Regions from separate parts of the Brassicibacter mesophilus genome, predicted to be linked through region 2. Evidence: riboswitches for the same ligand, from Rfam matches in the RefSeq annotation. Region 2 holds a riboswitch; the other holds the start of a gene.
The links. Region 2 has a riboswitch for molybdenum cofactor ahead of HNR33_RS21010 (ABC transporter substrate-binding protein). Riboswitches for the same ligand answer to the same signal wherever they lie in the genome.

Region 1: linked by a shared signal. The riboswitch ahead of HNR33_RS09510 (hypothetical protein) and the one ahead of HNR33_RS21010 (ABC transporter substrate-binding protein) in region 2 are both predicted to bind molybdenum cofactor.

Annotation. Positions count from the first base shown of each region.
Region 1 is NZ_JBNPXI010000007.1:33,360-41,239, reverse strand. Features, by position in the region: gene HNR33_RS09535 (TrmH family RNA methyltransferase) at 1-471, shown strand, start outside; gene HNR33_RS09530 (C40 family peptidase) at 524-958, opposite strand; gene yedE (YedE family putative selenium transporter) at 1,166-2,272, shown strand; gene HNR33_RS09520 (sulfurtransferase TusA family protein) at 2,265-2,477, shown strand; gene HNR33_RS09515 (putative Se/S carrier protein) at 2,487-2,762, shown strand; molybdenum cofactor riboswitch at 2,807-2,926, shown strand; gene HNR33_RS09510 (hypothetical protein) at 3,019-3,462, shown strand; gene HNR33_RS09505 (hypothetical protein) at 3,467-4,201, shown strand; gene HNR33_RS09500 (hypothetical protein) at 4,170-4,733, shown strand; gene HNR33_RS09495 (DUF2238 domain-containing protein) at 4,756-5,322, opposite strand; gene HNR33_RS09490 (hypothetical protein) at 5,575-6,270, shown strand; gene HNR33_RS09485 (ABC transporter substrate-binding protein) at 6,420-7,880, shown strand, end outside.
Region 2 is NZ_JBNPXI010000033.1:16,835-24,714, reverse strand. Features, by position in the region: gene nuoF (NADH-quinone oxidoreductase subunit NuoF) at 1-42, shown strand, start outside; gene fdhF (formate dehydrogenase subunit alpha) at 59-2,746, shown strand; gene HNR33_RS21030 (ferritin-like domain-containing protein) at 2,753-3,253, shown strand; gene HNR33_RS21025 (MogA/MoaB family molybdenum cofactor biosynthesis protein) at 3,255-3,743, shown strand; gene mobA (molybdenum cofactor guanylyltransferase) at 3,753-4,358, shown strand; gene fdhD (formate dehydrogenase accessory sulfurtransferase FdhD) at 4,369-5,151, shown strand; molybdenum cofactor riboswitch at 5,120-5,239, shown strand; gene HNR33_RS21010 (ABC transporter substrate-binding protein) at 5,384-6,247, shown strand; gene HNR33_RS21005 (ABC transporter permease) at 6,409-7,098, shown strand; gene HNR33_RS21000 (ABC transporter ATP-binding protein) at 7,100-7,747, shown strand; gene HNR33_RS20995 (molybdopterin molybdotransferase MoeA) at 7,734-7,880, shown strand, end outside.

The DNA.
Region 1 (7,880 bases), on a different contig from region 2:
TATGATATTAAACTAAGTGAATTTAATAATCATGTAGTTCTAGTAAATCCTAGTGATATGGGTAACTTAGGTACAATAATAAGAACAATAATGGGCTTTGGCATAAGGGAACTAGCTATTGTAAGACCAGCAGTAGATATATATGATCCTAAAGTAATCAGATCATCTATGGGAGCTGTTTTTAAACTTTCATTTCAGTATTTTGATAGTTTTAATGATTATATGAACTTATTTAATCATGATATATACACATTTATGCTTAATGCCAAAGAGTCTTTGCCTACTGTAAAACCAAATGAACTTACACCATTTTCTCTAGTGTTTGGGAATGAAGGAAGCGGATTAAGTGATGATTTTTTAGACATAGGAACAAGTGTCATTATACCTCATAACAATGAAATAGATTCATTGAATCTATCTCTAGCAGTAGGTATAGCATCGTACGAGTTTACTAAAAATACAATAAGATAGAATCAAAAAGAGAGACAAATAGTTGCCTCTCTTTTTTAATATAAATAATATTTTATTCTTCTATCACTCTAATAGCTCCTCTAAATCTTCGTTTCCAGTGACGTTCAAGCTTGCTTACTAATAAACCTCTTTTAGGAGACATATGAACAAATTCTCCTTCGTTTATCATTATACCAGTGTGAGTAATAACATCATGATTTATGACAAAATAAACCAAATCCAGTGGCTGAAGAGATTCTAGACTCACTTCTTTACGATTTAAGCTTTTAATGCCTCTTATGTATCTTTCAGGGTCAGCTTTGTACCAATCTTTCTCAACTAGTTTACCATCATCACTAGGTATATCTACCCCGAATTCCTTATAAAAAAGTATCACAAATCCTAGGCAATCAATACCTTCCTCTAAAGTACGACCATTGTGGACAAATCTAGCATGTCTAAATCTCCTTATAAGCTGTTGTATTTTATTTTGAATATTATCATTCATAAAAAAATATCCCTCCATATAAAGTAAAATAAAAACAAAGATTTATTTATACTATAATATGATTTAAAACAGAAAAGGTGAGGAAAATCATATGATACTATTTGGAAATTCTATAGAATAAAGGAAATGTATAGAAAAAAATTATTGTTAAAAATTCTTCAATTTTAATATAATCATATTGGAATAATTAGAACTGGAGGGAGATAAATGAAGAACAACAAATGGTTAATTGTTGGTTCAGGAGCATTAGTGGGTGTTTTAGCAGCATTATTAGTTAAGTTTGGAAACCCTGTTAACATGGGTGTTTGTGTAGCTTGTTTCTATAGGGATATTGCAGGAGCATTAGGGTTACACAGAGCTGCAGTAGTGCAATACATTCGTCCTGAGATCCCAGGATTTATTTTAGGTGCTTTTATTATTGCAAAATTTAAGGGCGAATTTAAAGCAAGAGGAGGTTCATCTCCTATTTTAAGATTTATATTAGGATTTTTCTTGATGATTGGAGCATTAGTATTTTTAGGATGTCCACTAAGAATGATATTAAGGCTCGCAAATGGCGATTTGAATGCATTAGTAGGAGTAGTTGGATACATAGCAGGTATTTTGATAGCTATACAATTCCTAAAGAGAGGATTTACTTTGGGTAGAAGTGTAAAGCAAACACAAGCAGCTGGATATACGATGCCAACTATAGCTATTGTACTATTAGTGCTACTAATAGTAGGACCTAGCTTTATTCTATTTAGCCAAGAGGGACCTGGCTCAATGGCAGCTCCTATAGCGATATCATTAATAGCTGGTTTATTAGTTGGTGGGGTACTTCAAAGAACTAGACTATGTACAGCTGGTGGATTTAGAGATGCATTTTTAATAAAAGATTTCCATTTTTTATGGGGACTAATAGGTATTTTTGTTTTTGCACTATTGGGTAATTTGATCTTTAACTTTGAAACCTTCAAAATAGGCTTTGAAGGCCAACCTATAGCTCATGCAGATCATGTTTGGAACTTTTTAGGTATGGCATTAGTTGGATTAACTGCAGTATTATTAGGAGGATGTCCTCTTAGACAAACAATACTAGCTGGAGAAGGCGATACAGATGCAGCAGTTACTATATTAGGACTTATAGTTGGAGCTGCGTTTGCACATAACTTTGGATTAGCAGCAAGTCCAAAAGGAGTGCCTGCAAATGGTAAAATTGCTGTAATAATAGGGTTCATTGCTGTTATTGCTATAGCAGTATCTGTTATTTCAAGTGTAAATAAAAACAGAAAAGTACTTATTCAAAAAGAGGGAGGTCAAGCTAATGTCTAATATAGTTGATGCTAGAGGAAGATCTTGTCCCGAACCAGTTATTATGACTAAAAGAGCTATGGAAGAAAATAATTCAGATGTATTAGAAGTGCTAGTTGATGCAATGGTTGCAGTTGAGAATATAAAAAGATATGCAACTGGCCAAGGATTAAAGGTTGATGTAAAAGAAAATGAAGATGATTTTTGTTTAACTATTAGAAAATAGGTGAGATAATTGAATCAGTACTATTGTATAGTGACATTTCATACAACAAATCATGCATTAAACTTTGAAAAAGAATTAAAGCAGCAAAATATAAACGTAAAATTAATGCCTGTTCCAAGACAAGTTAGCTCAAGTTGTGGAACAGCAGCAGAATTTCCATGTGAAATGCAAGATGATATTTTAGATATCTGTAATAAATTTCATATAGAAATCGACGAAGTTCATAAGATAGAAAATAAAAAGAATAACACTTGGTTTTCAAAGTTTCTTAAATCCAAGGAATAATAATAGCTTTGTTGACATACTGAATTAGTGTATAATATAATCAAGTTAAAAATATGCTCCGAGTCTGTAACACCTAATGTATTGTACTATGGAAACAGACCGATAGGGTATTGTTAGAAATGATGATGCCTCCCTAAGTGGAAAGGAGAAATAGCTTGATTATATAAAACTTGCTTATTATTATGCTACTATAAATCATACTGCTCTTTCCGCTGAAGAAAGAGCAGTTTTATTTTTAAAAATGGAGGTAGATGATTTGAAAAAAAGAAACTTATTTTTAATTATTTTTCTATTAGTGATTAGCTTGACAGCCTGTTCTCAAAGCTCAGCAGGAAACGGAAATAAAGGTGAAGGTAGAGAAATTGAGGATTATACTGTGAAAGTAATGTTAAACGAAAAGCTCATGAAGAGTTATACAATAGAAGATATAAATGCGATGGATAAAAAAACTATGGAAGCAGAAGGAAAGACAGAAGAAGGACCATCAGTGTTAGATGTTCTTAAAGATTCAGGGATAAATGACTTTTCAAATATAACATTTGTAGGAGCATGGAGGACAGAGGCAGATTTATCTAGAGAGCAAGTAGATGAAGAAACTTTACTTGATATTACAAATCATGGCACTGTTAAGCTAGCTACACACGCGATTTCTAAAAAAGATTGGGTTAAAGATATAATCAAGATTGTTGTAGAGGAGTGATAATGTGTTGATTTACATAGCAATTGATGATACAGATAACCTTAATACAAGAGGAACAGGATATAGAGCTCGTATGTTAGCAAAAGAGCTTAGTGACAATAATTGGGGGGAGATAACTGGGATTACTAGGCATCAGCTTTTTGTTTCCAAAGACATACCGTATACTTCTCACAATAGTTCCCTTTGCATAGGCTTGTATAATGAATACTGTGACATGGACGAGCTAATAAAGCTTTGCAGTGAATTTTTAATAAGAGAGTGTGCAGAAGGTTCTGATCCAGGACTTTGTATATCAGAAAGTATAGAAATTACTGATGAAATAATAGCATTTGGAAATAGTGCAAAATGTGAAGTACTGAAACAGCAAAAAGCTGCTTATCTAGCAGAAAAATTTGATATCCATCTATCAGGTCATGGAGGTACAAATGACGGTATAATCGGCGCACTTGCAGCTGTAGGGTTAAGAAAATCAGGTAATGATGGAAGATTTGTATGGCTAAAAGGTATTAGAGACATGGAAGGAGTCTATTCAGCTAGAGAAATATTAGAAAAGAGTGGTGTTGAACGTATTGTGACAGAAGATGGGCTTTCACCAGAGATGGATGATATGGTTGATGTAGGAGACTGGTTCAGACCTGTTATGTTAAAGGGCGTACCTACACTGTTAGTATCAAAAGTCTCAGATACTAAAGGGGAGTGGAGAATTCTTGAAAGAAGTAGGATTAAAGAGAGATATTAAGTATTTATGGGGATTATCACTTAAAGAGACAATAGCAGTTACATTTTGTGGAGCTCTTATTGCAATTTCAAAGTTAATAATAAAGATACCATTAAATATCCCAGGGCACTCAGGTGCGATATGGATGGCAATACTCATGTTTTGCTGCTTAAGATATAACAAGGGCATGTCAGGAATATTAGCAGGGACAATAGCAGGAATATTAGCAGTAATGTTTGGATTAGGAAAAGAAGGTCCTTTTGTATTTTTTAAGTATTTTCTTCCTGGTGTAACTGTTGATTTGATATTTTGCTTTGTATCACATAAGTCTAGAAAGCTGTTATTAGTAGGTGTAGTTGCTGCTTTTGCACACTGGACAAAGTTATTAGTAAACTATATATTAGGAATAATATTTGATTTACCTAGAGGTTTTCTATTATTAGGAATTAAGATAGCAACAGTTAATCATCTGGTGTTTGGCTTTATTGGTGGAGTTATAGCTTATTTTATTTATGAAAGAATTAAATTACATGATAGAACTAACAGTCAGTAGCATTTACAGTAGCTAGAATATGTTACTGGCTTCTTCTTTTTTTGTTATTTTTATATGACATAAATAAGCCTGCTAATATTGAACCAATTATATTAAATATAATGTCTAGATCAGTATCTATTAATCCATGTTGATTATTACTGTTAAATAGCTCATCTAAAGTAAACTCTATAACTTCAAAAAATACTCCTCCAGATATACCTAGTGAAGCAACAATGATGAATATCAATCCCCTTGAATTTGCTTTAAAATTAAATAATGAACATAATATTGAATAGTAAAATAAAGAAAAGGAAAAAGAACCTAATAAATGTAGTAAATTATCAAACCAATAAGATGTTATATATAAATTGAAAAGCTGACCACCAGCAAGGTGAAATATTACAGTTATAGAGATAAGTATTTTTACATAAGATTCTAATTTAATAATTAAGTTATTTTCAAAAAATATAAGGATTATATAAAAAATACTTATAACAGCAAGGTTATATAAGAAGTGTGGTCTATTTATTATTATGAATTCAATTGAGATTAATGATAGTATTAGAAAGAATAATATATCAATACGACTAGAGCTTTTATCATTCATAATTTAATACCTTCTTTTCCAGTTTTATTGTATTAGTATGTGTAACAACACATAATATTAAAACTATGAAAATTATATATCAATAAATTCAACATTAAGATTTACAATTAAAAAATAAAATATTACAAAAATGAAATAATATTATTAATAATAAAAGCTAATTTATTAACAAATATTAAAAAAACGATTGATTGTAATAATAATCCAATAGATATATAATAATAGTTATAGAAATAATGGGGGTGTTATACAATGAAAAAATTAGGATTGATATTAGTTATTTTATTAACTATGAGCTTTGTATTCGTTGGTTGTACTAATCAAGAGCCAGTAAATTCAAACACAACAGAGAATGACAATACTGAGCAAACAGTAGCAGATACAAATGATTCAGCTGATAATGAGGAACAACAGCCAGTTAATGATTCTAAAGCTGATGAAAAAGCTTTAAGTGTAGTTAAGAAGTTAGAAATATTTGACCACAGCTTCTCAAACTATGGTATCCTTTATAACAACTATATTGACAAGGTAAATAGTTTGTTCTTTGAAGGAGAAGTTCCTACATTCAATGCAGACAAACACTTTAAACTATCTTATGTAGCAGCAGGAGAAGAAGCAAAAGCATATACAGACGAGCAAAGAAAAGCTGCTAAGGAAGAAAATAAAAACCAAGTTACTATAGAAGTGTCAAAAGTATTCACAGAAGAAGGTAGAAACTGGAAATATGTTTATACAAAAGCTACTGTAGTTGATCCAACTAAAGAAGAAGGTAAACAAACATCATACATATATAGAAGATATGTACTGATAGCACAGGAAGGTGATTGGAAGATCTTAAGCCTAGATCAATTTAATTGCGAAGAAGGAACTGAAGAACAAGATATTATGTTTAATAAATATAATAACGAAGTAGTTCAGTATTCTGATTCTATACCTTTTGTTCAATAACAATTGATTTTGGTTACACTAATATGTAATAAGAAGATGGAGCTTTTATAAAAAGCTCCATTTTTTTATAATAAATTAAGATGAAATGGTATAATAAATAATATGCTTTAAAAATGAATTAAAGGATGAAGTTCTAGGAGGTCCTATAAATGATAAAACTGTACAATGTTTTTAAAAGGGAAAGAAATCGAACATTTAAGAAATTTATTAAGATGAGTAGTTTTTTTAAGATACTATGTACAGTTACAATAATTGCTTTTATTATAAATATAATACCAGCTTTGGCATTTGCACAGGATAATGATAAAGTAGTATTACAGCTTAGATGGCATCATCAGTATCAGTTCGCTGGATACTATGCTGCAAAATGGATGGGATACTATGAACAAGAGGGACTAGATGTTGAAATAAGACCTGCACTTACTGAGAATATTGGTGTTCTTTATGCGACAGAGGAAGTAGCTGAAGGACGTGCTCAATTTGGTATAGGTTCATCGGATATATTGCTTTCTCAAGATCGTGGAGCAGAGCTGTGCGTTGTTGCTTCAGTATTTCAAAGAAGTCCAATAGAGTATTATATGAGAGAAGATGCTTCATATAGATCCATAGTAGATTTAACAAAATTAAAGGTTGCAAGAAGACAAAATGATCTTCTTGATATAGAGTTGCAAGCTATGTTAATAAGTGAAGGAATCAATCCGAATAAGTTACCTCTTATTATTGATACGGAAGAATTTACTGTTAATGATTTTAAAACACATAAATATGATGTTATACCTGGATATATGGGAGCTATAATAGATTTTTATGCGCAAAAAGAGGGTATTAATCTGAAAGTGATTAAGCCTATAGATTATGGGATAGACTTTTATGGAGACTCGCTTTTTACCTCAAAGAAATTGGCCTATGAAGATCCTGAACTTGTTGAAAAGTTTAGAAAAGCAAGTATGAAAGGATGGGAATACGCACATGATCATCCTGAAGAAGTTGCTGAGAGAATTGCAAACGAATATAAAGTTAAAGGTATTCCTCATAAAGATTTTATTGAATACAATAAGTATCAAGCTAGTAAGATATCACAGCTAACACTATATCCGATAGTTGAAATGGGAAATGTAAACCCATATAGATGGCAAAAAATGCATGAAATGCTAACAAAGCTCAATCTAGTAAAGGGACAAATTAATTTAGAAGATTTTGTATTTGATTATCAAAAGATAACTACTGAGAAGTATAAAAAAATAGAGAAAGGAATAATTTTATTTCTCATTATTAGCTTTATTGCGTCTATAATAATTTTTATGTTTCACCTAGCTAATAAAAACTCTATGCTTAAGAATGAAGTATCAGAAAGAAAACGTGCTGAGAATAGGATAATTAAAAGTAAGCAGAGATATGAAGCTATATTTAGTAGTGCTATATTAGGTATAACTATTACAAGTAAAGAGGGGATAATATTACAGGCAAATGAAAAGTGGCTTAGTATGACAGGATACTCAGAGAAAGAAATACTAGGTAAAGATATCAGAGAATTTATAGATGATGATAGTGATAAAAATATAATTAAAAAGATTGGAGATTTTAATAGTGGAAAAATAAATAATTATGAG
Region 2 (7,880 bases):
TGTCAAGCTGCTTGTCCTGTTAATGCAGTAATTAAGAAGTAGAAATAGGAGGGTAACAATGGAAAATATTAAATTCAAGATAAATGACCAAATGGTCACGATGCCTGCTAACTATACTATACTTCAGGCCTGTAGAGAAATAGGAATTAGTATTCCAACACTTTGCCATGACGACAGACTAGAACCACATGCAGCATGTAGACTATGCGTAGTAGAAATCGAAGGAAAGAGAAATCTTGCAACTTCTTGCTCTACAAAGATAGAAAAAGATATAGTTGTTTATACGCATAGCGAAAAAGTCATAAGAGCAAGAAGAGATGTTTTAGATTTGTTAATATCAAACCATCCTCTAGATTGCTTGACATGCGAAAAGGCAGGTGATTGCAAGCTACAAGACTATTGTTTTGAGTATAATATTACTGAGGGCAGTTTTAAAGGTGAAAAAAAGGATTATAAAATAGATGACTCAAATCCATTTTATTATAGCGACCAAAACAAGTGTATATTATGCGGTAAGTGTGTTAGGGTATGCTCTGAGCTACAGTGTACAAATGCAATAGGATTAAGTGAAAGAGGATTTGTAACACATGTAAGCACTCCATTTGAAAATGGATTATCAACATCAGAATGCGTATCATGTGGAAACTGCGTTTCAGTTTGTCCGGTTGGAGCACTAGTACCAAAGAAAAAGGATAAATACAGAGCTTGGGAAGTTAGAAAAATTCGAACCACATGTTCTTACTGTGGAGTTGGGTGTCAAATGGATTTATTAGTCAAAGGAGAAAAGATTGTAGGAGTAGAGCCAGCTGATGGTCCATCAAATAAAGGACTTCTATGTGTAAAAGGGAAATTTGGATATAATTTTATAAATCATCCAGATAGACTTAAGACTCCACTGATAAAGAAGAATGGAAAATTTGAAGAGGCTTCATGGGAAGAGGCATATAATTTTATTACTGATAAAGTTAGTTCTATAAAAGAAGCATATGGTTCTGACGTTTTTGCTGGACTAACTTCAGCTAGGTGTACCAATGAAGAAAATTATCTATTCCAGAAGCTTTTTAGAGGTGTAATCGGCACTAACAATGTAGATCATTGCGCTCGACTCTGACATTCATCAACTGTTGCAGGTCTTGCAACAACATTAGGAAGCGGAGCGATGACTAATAGTATAGAAGAGATATCTAATGCAGAGGTTATATTTGTTATTGGCTCAAATACAACAGAAAATCATCCTGTCATTGGAGCACAAATGAAACAAGCTAAAAGAAAAGGGGCTAAAATAATAGTAGCAGATCCTAGAAGAATAGAGATAGCAAAAGATGCTGATATATTTTTACAAATAAAACCAGGAACTAATATATCATTAGTAAATGGTATGATGAATGTTATAATAGAAAATGGACTACATGATAAAAAGTACATTGAAGAAAGAACTGAAAATTACGAAGAATTAGAGCTTTTGGTTAAAGAATATACACCAGATAAAGTAGCAGAAATATGTGGGATTAATGCAGAAGACGTAGTGAAGGCAGCTGCTATATATGCAAATGCTGATAAAGCAGGTATATTCTATGCTATGGGAATAACACAGCATACAACAGGGACACATTCTGTAATGTCTATATCAAACTTGGCATTACTTTGTGGAAACATAGGAAAAGAGTCTGCTGGAGTTAACCCACTTAGAGGTCAAAACAATGTTCAAGGAGCATGTGACATGGGAGGATTACCTGCAGATTTACCAGGATACCAAAAAGTATTTAAACCAGAAGTAACAGATAAGTTTGCTAGGGCATGGGGCGTAAGTAAATTGCCTTCAAAGGTAGGGTTAACTGTACCTGAAATAATACATGGTGCTCAAAAGGATGAAATAAGATTTTTATATATTATGGGAGAAAACCCTATGGTTTCTGATCCAGATATAAACCATGTAAAGCAAGCACTTGAAAATTTAGATTTTCTTGTAGTACAGGATATTTTTATGACTGAAACGGCTGAATTCGCAGATGTTGTTTTACCGGCAGCATCTTTTGCGGAAAAAAATGGTACGTTTACAAACACTGAAAGAAGAGTTCAGCTAGTAAATAAAGCTATTAAGCCAGTTGGTGATAGTAAACCCGATTGGAAGATTCTAATGGAGCTTATGAATAAATTAGGGTATAATAAAACATATATTCATCCGTCAGAAATAATGGAAGAAATATCAACTGTTACACCGCAATATACAGGTATAAGCTATAATAGGTTAGTAAAGAAAGGATTACAGTGGCCTTGTATAGATAAAGAGCACCCTGGCACAAGATACTTGCATAAAAACTCAATTGCTAGAGGTCGTGGTCTTTTTATGCCTGTTGATAACGTAAAGAGTGCTGAAGTAACAGATAGTGAATATCCATTCGTTTTAACTACTGGAAGAGTTCTGTATCATTATCATACTAGAAGTATGACAGGAAGGGTAGAGGGACTTAATGAGTTATCTCCAGAGTCATACGTTGAAATAAACAGCACTACTGCTAGTAAGCTAAACTTGCTAAATGGTGAAAGAGTAAAACTATCATCAAGAAGAGGGGAAATCGAAACAAAAATTAGGATAACAGACATAATTGTTGATGATACGTTATTTATGCCTTTTCACTTTGCAGATGGAGCAGCAAATTATCTTACAAATACACAACTAGATTCAATAGCCAAAATACCAGAGCTTAAAGTAGCCGCTGTTAAAATAGAAAAACTTAGGAGTTGATGAAAAATGAAGGACTATGGCTCAATTCTAAAATATGCTATGCAAATGGAGCTAGATGGCTATAATTTTTTTAAAGAAAAAGCAGAAAAGTTTAGCAATGCTTCTACAAAGAAAATGTTTGAGGATATAGCCGAAGTTGAGATGGAGCATTATAACTTTCTAAGAGAGCAGCTAGAAGAATACGAAGAGAATCAAGGATTTAAGCTTGACTCTAAAGCATTTGATAGAGATGAAAAAAATATTTTTGAAAACAGAGCAGAATCTGAGCATATAAAGGATGTGCTATCTGAAAGTGATATACCAGATATAACAATTCTAAGGATGGCTTATCTTATAGAAAAAGATTATGCCGAGTTTTACAGAAATGTAGCTGAAAACACTGAAGATGAAATTGCAAAGCAGATATTTGAAAAGCTTGCACAGTGGGAAGAAGGACACGAAAGCTTTTTCAAATCTGAGTATGATAGAAGAATGAAAGAGTATATGAATTTACCTTGGGGAGGATAATATGTTTAAGGTGGGAATAATAACAGCAAGTGATAAAGGCTCAAAGGGTGAAAGAGAAGATTTGAGTGGAAAAGTCATAGCAGAAATTGTTCAGAATAAAGGCTATAAGGTAGAAAAATATATTATACTGCCTGATGAACAAGATTTACTTTTAAATGAAATGAAATATATGTCTGATGTGTTAAATGTAGATATGATATTGACAACAGGTGGAACTGGATTTAGCGAAAGAGATGTTACTCCTGAAGCAACGTTAAAGGCTGTAGACAAACTTACTCCTGGCATATCTGAGGCAATAAGATACTATAGCTTGCAGATTACACCTAGAGCTATGTTATCAAGAGCAGTTTCAGGAATAAGAAATAAGACTCTTATAATAAATCTTCCTGGAAGTCCAAAAGCAGTAACTGAATCCTTAGAATATATTATTGATAGCATTCATCATGGCCTAGAGATTCTTACGGGAAAGGCAAGTGAGTGCGCTAGATAGGGGATGCTTATGAAAAAGTTTGGGACAGCTGTTATATTAGCAGGTGGCGAAAGCAGAAGAATGGGATTTGATAAACAGCTGATCAAAATAAACGAGAGAAGATTGATGGATAGTCTAATAAATAAATTGAAGCATGAATTTGACCAAATAATAATAGTGACCAATAAGCCTGAATATTATATAGGTCTTAGTGATATGATTGTAAGCGATATAATAAAGGGTATGGGTCCTTTAAGTGGGATTCATGTAGGGCTTAAAAATGCGTCTAGTCAGCTTGTATACTTTATAGCATGTGACATGCCAAATATAAACTTAGAGTATATTCGTCATGTTAAAGAGAAGTTGAAGTATACTGATTATAAGGCTTGTGTAACTAGATTTGGGGAATGGATAGAGCCGTTTAATTCATTTTATTCAAAGGATATAATCAGGAATATAGAATACTATCTAATGGAAAATAGAAAATCGATTTTCAAGCTGCTGGAAAGATTAGAAGTGTATTATATACCAGAATGGGAAGCAAGAAATTTTAGTCCAAACTGGGATATGTTTCTAAACCTAAACACAAAGGAAGACTTAAACTATTATTTACAAAATATACCTAATATTTATTGAGGATAATGCTATGAATGATATAAAGAATTATGATATATTAAGGTTGAAAAAAGATGAGTATTCATATGAAGAGGATATAGTAGTTGTCGAGCACCCTTTCACTATCTATTTAAATGACAAAGAACTAATAACTCTTTTATGTAGTCCAAAATCACTTGAATACTTAGCCGTGGGTTTTTTAAATTCAGAAGGTTTTCTAAGTTCTTATGATGATATAGAGAACATTAGGATAGATACTGAGAAAGGGATGGCATACGTATATACTAAGAATAAGAGCCTGTTGTCTGAAAAGCTTCACGGCAAAAGAACTATCACAACCGGATGTGGCAAGGGAACAATATTCTATAATGTAATGGATTCATTTAAAACTAAAAAAATCAATAATAGTATTCCTGTAGATATAGAGAATATCAAACGGCTTGTAAAAGAATTTAATAAAAAATCCGAGCTTTTTCTAAATACTGGAGGAGTCCACAGTTGTGCTTTATGCAATAAAGATGAAATGATAGCTTTCGAAGAGGATATTGGTAGGCACAATGCACTAGACAAAATTTTGGGGAAAGCGCTGATAGATCAACTTGATCTGAGTGATAAAATAGTTTTATCAAGTGGAAGGATATCATCAGAAATTTTGATCAAGATAGGAAAAAGGCAGGTTCCAATAATAGTTTCTAGATCTGCACCTACAAGTCTAGCTGTTGATATAGCTAAAGAGTTAAATATAACACTAATAGGTTTTGTAAGAGGAGAAAAAATGAATATCTATACAAATTTTCCGAGCTTTAGCTTCTAAGGTATTATACTATGAAGCCTTAGCCGATGGGTATCGTGAGAAATTGTGATACCTCCCGTAATTGGAAAGGAAGAAATATTCGAAATAAATTATTATATGTTTTATCTGATATTGCTTAAAAATTAAGCTGGATACTAGCATATATATTTTTTTGATAAGAAAACAGTCCTTTCTGGACTGTTTTTTTTGTATACATTTTTATTATAATGTTAATCTAAAGGAGAGTGATTTTTTGAAAAAGCATTTAGCAATTGCATTAAGTTTATTATTGATCGTACTGTCTTTAGCTGGATGTGCTAACAATACACAACAAGAACCGCAACAGCTACAACAGCAGGAAAAAACTACAGGAAGCATTATTTTATCTACAACAACAAGTACAAATGACAGTGGGTTATTAGATTACTTACTGCCAAAGTTTACAGAGAAAACAGGAATAGAAGTAAAGGTTGTTGCAGTTGGAACAGGTAAAGCATTACAAATGGGAAAAGATGGAGATGCAGATATATTGCTAGTTCATGCAAAGGCTTCTGAAGAAGAGTTTGTCAAGGAAGGTCATGGTACTGAAAGAAAAGATGTTATGTACAATGATTTTGTACTTGTTGGACCAAAAGACGATCCAATAAAGCTTAAAGAAAACTATCCTAATGATACATTAGAAGCGTTTAAATCAATATCACAAGCTCAAGGTAAGTTTGTTTCAAGAGGAGATGATTCTGGAACGCATAAAAAAGAGCTGGCAATATGGAAAGAAGCAGGAATTGAGCCATCAGGCCAATGGTATATATCAGCAGGAAGTGGAATGGCTGATGTATTAAAAATTGCAAGTGAAAAAGCAGCATATACTATGACAGACAGGGCTACATATTTAAGTCTTAGAGATACACTTGACTTAGATATAGTTGTAGAAAATGATAACAGATTATTTAATCAATATGGTATAATACCGGTAAATCCAGATAAAAATGATAAAATCAATGCAGAAGGTGCTAAAGTATTCATGGATTGGATGTTATCTGAAGAAGGACAAAGTTTAATTGGGGAATATGGCAAGGAAAAGTATGGTATGCCTCTTTTTATACCTAACGCTAAATAGTAGATTGCTCATTTGATATATTGTAAAATAGTAAAGATTTTGGGTTTTGTTTTGCTCAAAATCTTTACTATATATAATCTTTTTTTGTATAACTGTAATAGTTAGCTAGTATCAAAATAGATTTTTATATTGAACTTGATTATTTAAAAAGGGGATAAAATATGGATTATATAGCTCAGGGAGTAAAAGAAGCAATAAAACTGTTAGTAACCTTTGATAAGGAAGTATATAAGATTATATTATTATCTCTTTTTGTGTCATCAGTTTCAACACTAATATCATCAATTATTTCTATACCGACAGGAGTGTATCTTGGCATAAAAAATTTTAAGGGCAAGAGGATGTTTTCCAGATTTCTATATACTTCTATGAGCATTCCTTCGGTAATAGTTGGTCTTGTTGTGGCTATCATATTGTCAAGAAGAGGGCCATTAGGCTTTCTTGATCTTTTGTATACTCCGTCAGCTATGATAATTGCTCAAACAATTTTAATTATGCCATTAATACTAGGGTTAACGTATAATCTTGCTAAAAACAGGGGAAGTGAAATTGGAAAAATAGGTACAACATTAGGTGCAACTAAAATTGATATAATAATACTTATTATGAGAGAATTAAAAATTGATATTTTTATGAATGTGGTTACAGCATTCTCAAGAGCGATTTCCGAGGTTGGAGCAGTTATGATAGTTGGAGGAAACATAAAGGGACATACAAGAGTTATAACAACATCTATTGCTATGTCTAATTCAATGGGCGACTACCCTAAGGCAATAGCATTAGGGATTGTTCTATTAATAATATCATTTTTAGTAAATAGCTTAATCTACTCATATAACGGGGAGGATTAGCATGAACATTTCATTATATAGTATAAAAAAATATTATGGTGATAAGGTAGCACTAGATATTGATAATCTAAGCATTAGACAAGGAATAATCACAGGTATAATTGGACCTAATGGGTCAGGGAAAAGTACGTTGTTAAGAATATTGTCTGGTTTAGATAAAGAATTTTCAGGAGATATAAAGTATAATGGGGATATACTTTGCAGTGATATATACAATAAGATGACACTAGTTACTCAAAAGCCTTATTTGTTTAAAAGAAGTGTATATGAAAACATTGTATATCCACTTAAGGTGAGAAAGATAAATAAAGATAGAATTAAAGCACTGGCTGATGATACTTTAAAAAGCTTAGATATAAATGACCTAAGAAGCAAAAAAGCACATTTATTATCAGGAGGAGAGTCTCAAAAGGTATCACTTGCTAGGGCCTTGATATTTGAACCACAGCTACTGTTTTTAGATGAGCCGACATCGAATATTGATCCTGAATCAATAAAAACCATGGAAAGAGAAATTATAAAATTTAATAAAGAAAAGAAATCTACTGTAGTTATTGTCACACATAATTTAGAACAAGCAAAGCGTCTTTGTGATGAAATCATATATATGGAAAATGGAAAGGTAGGTACAAATAATGGACTTTTTTAAAGTTGTTTCAGTAGAAGAAGGAAGAAAAAAACTGTTAGATGTCTTTAGAGATTTCAAGTTAAGTATTGAAGAAATCAGCATTTTAGATTCTACAGATAGAATACTTGCTGAAAATATTATATCAAATATAAAT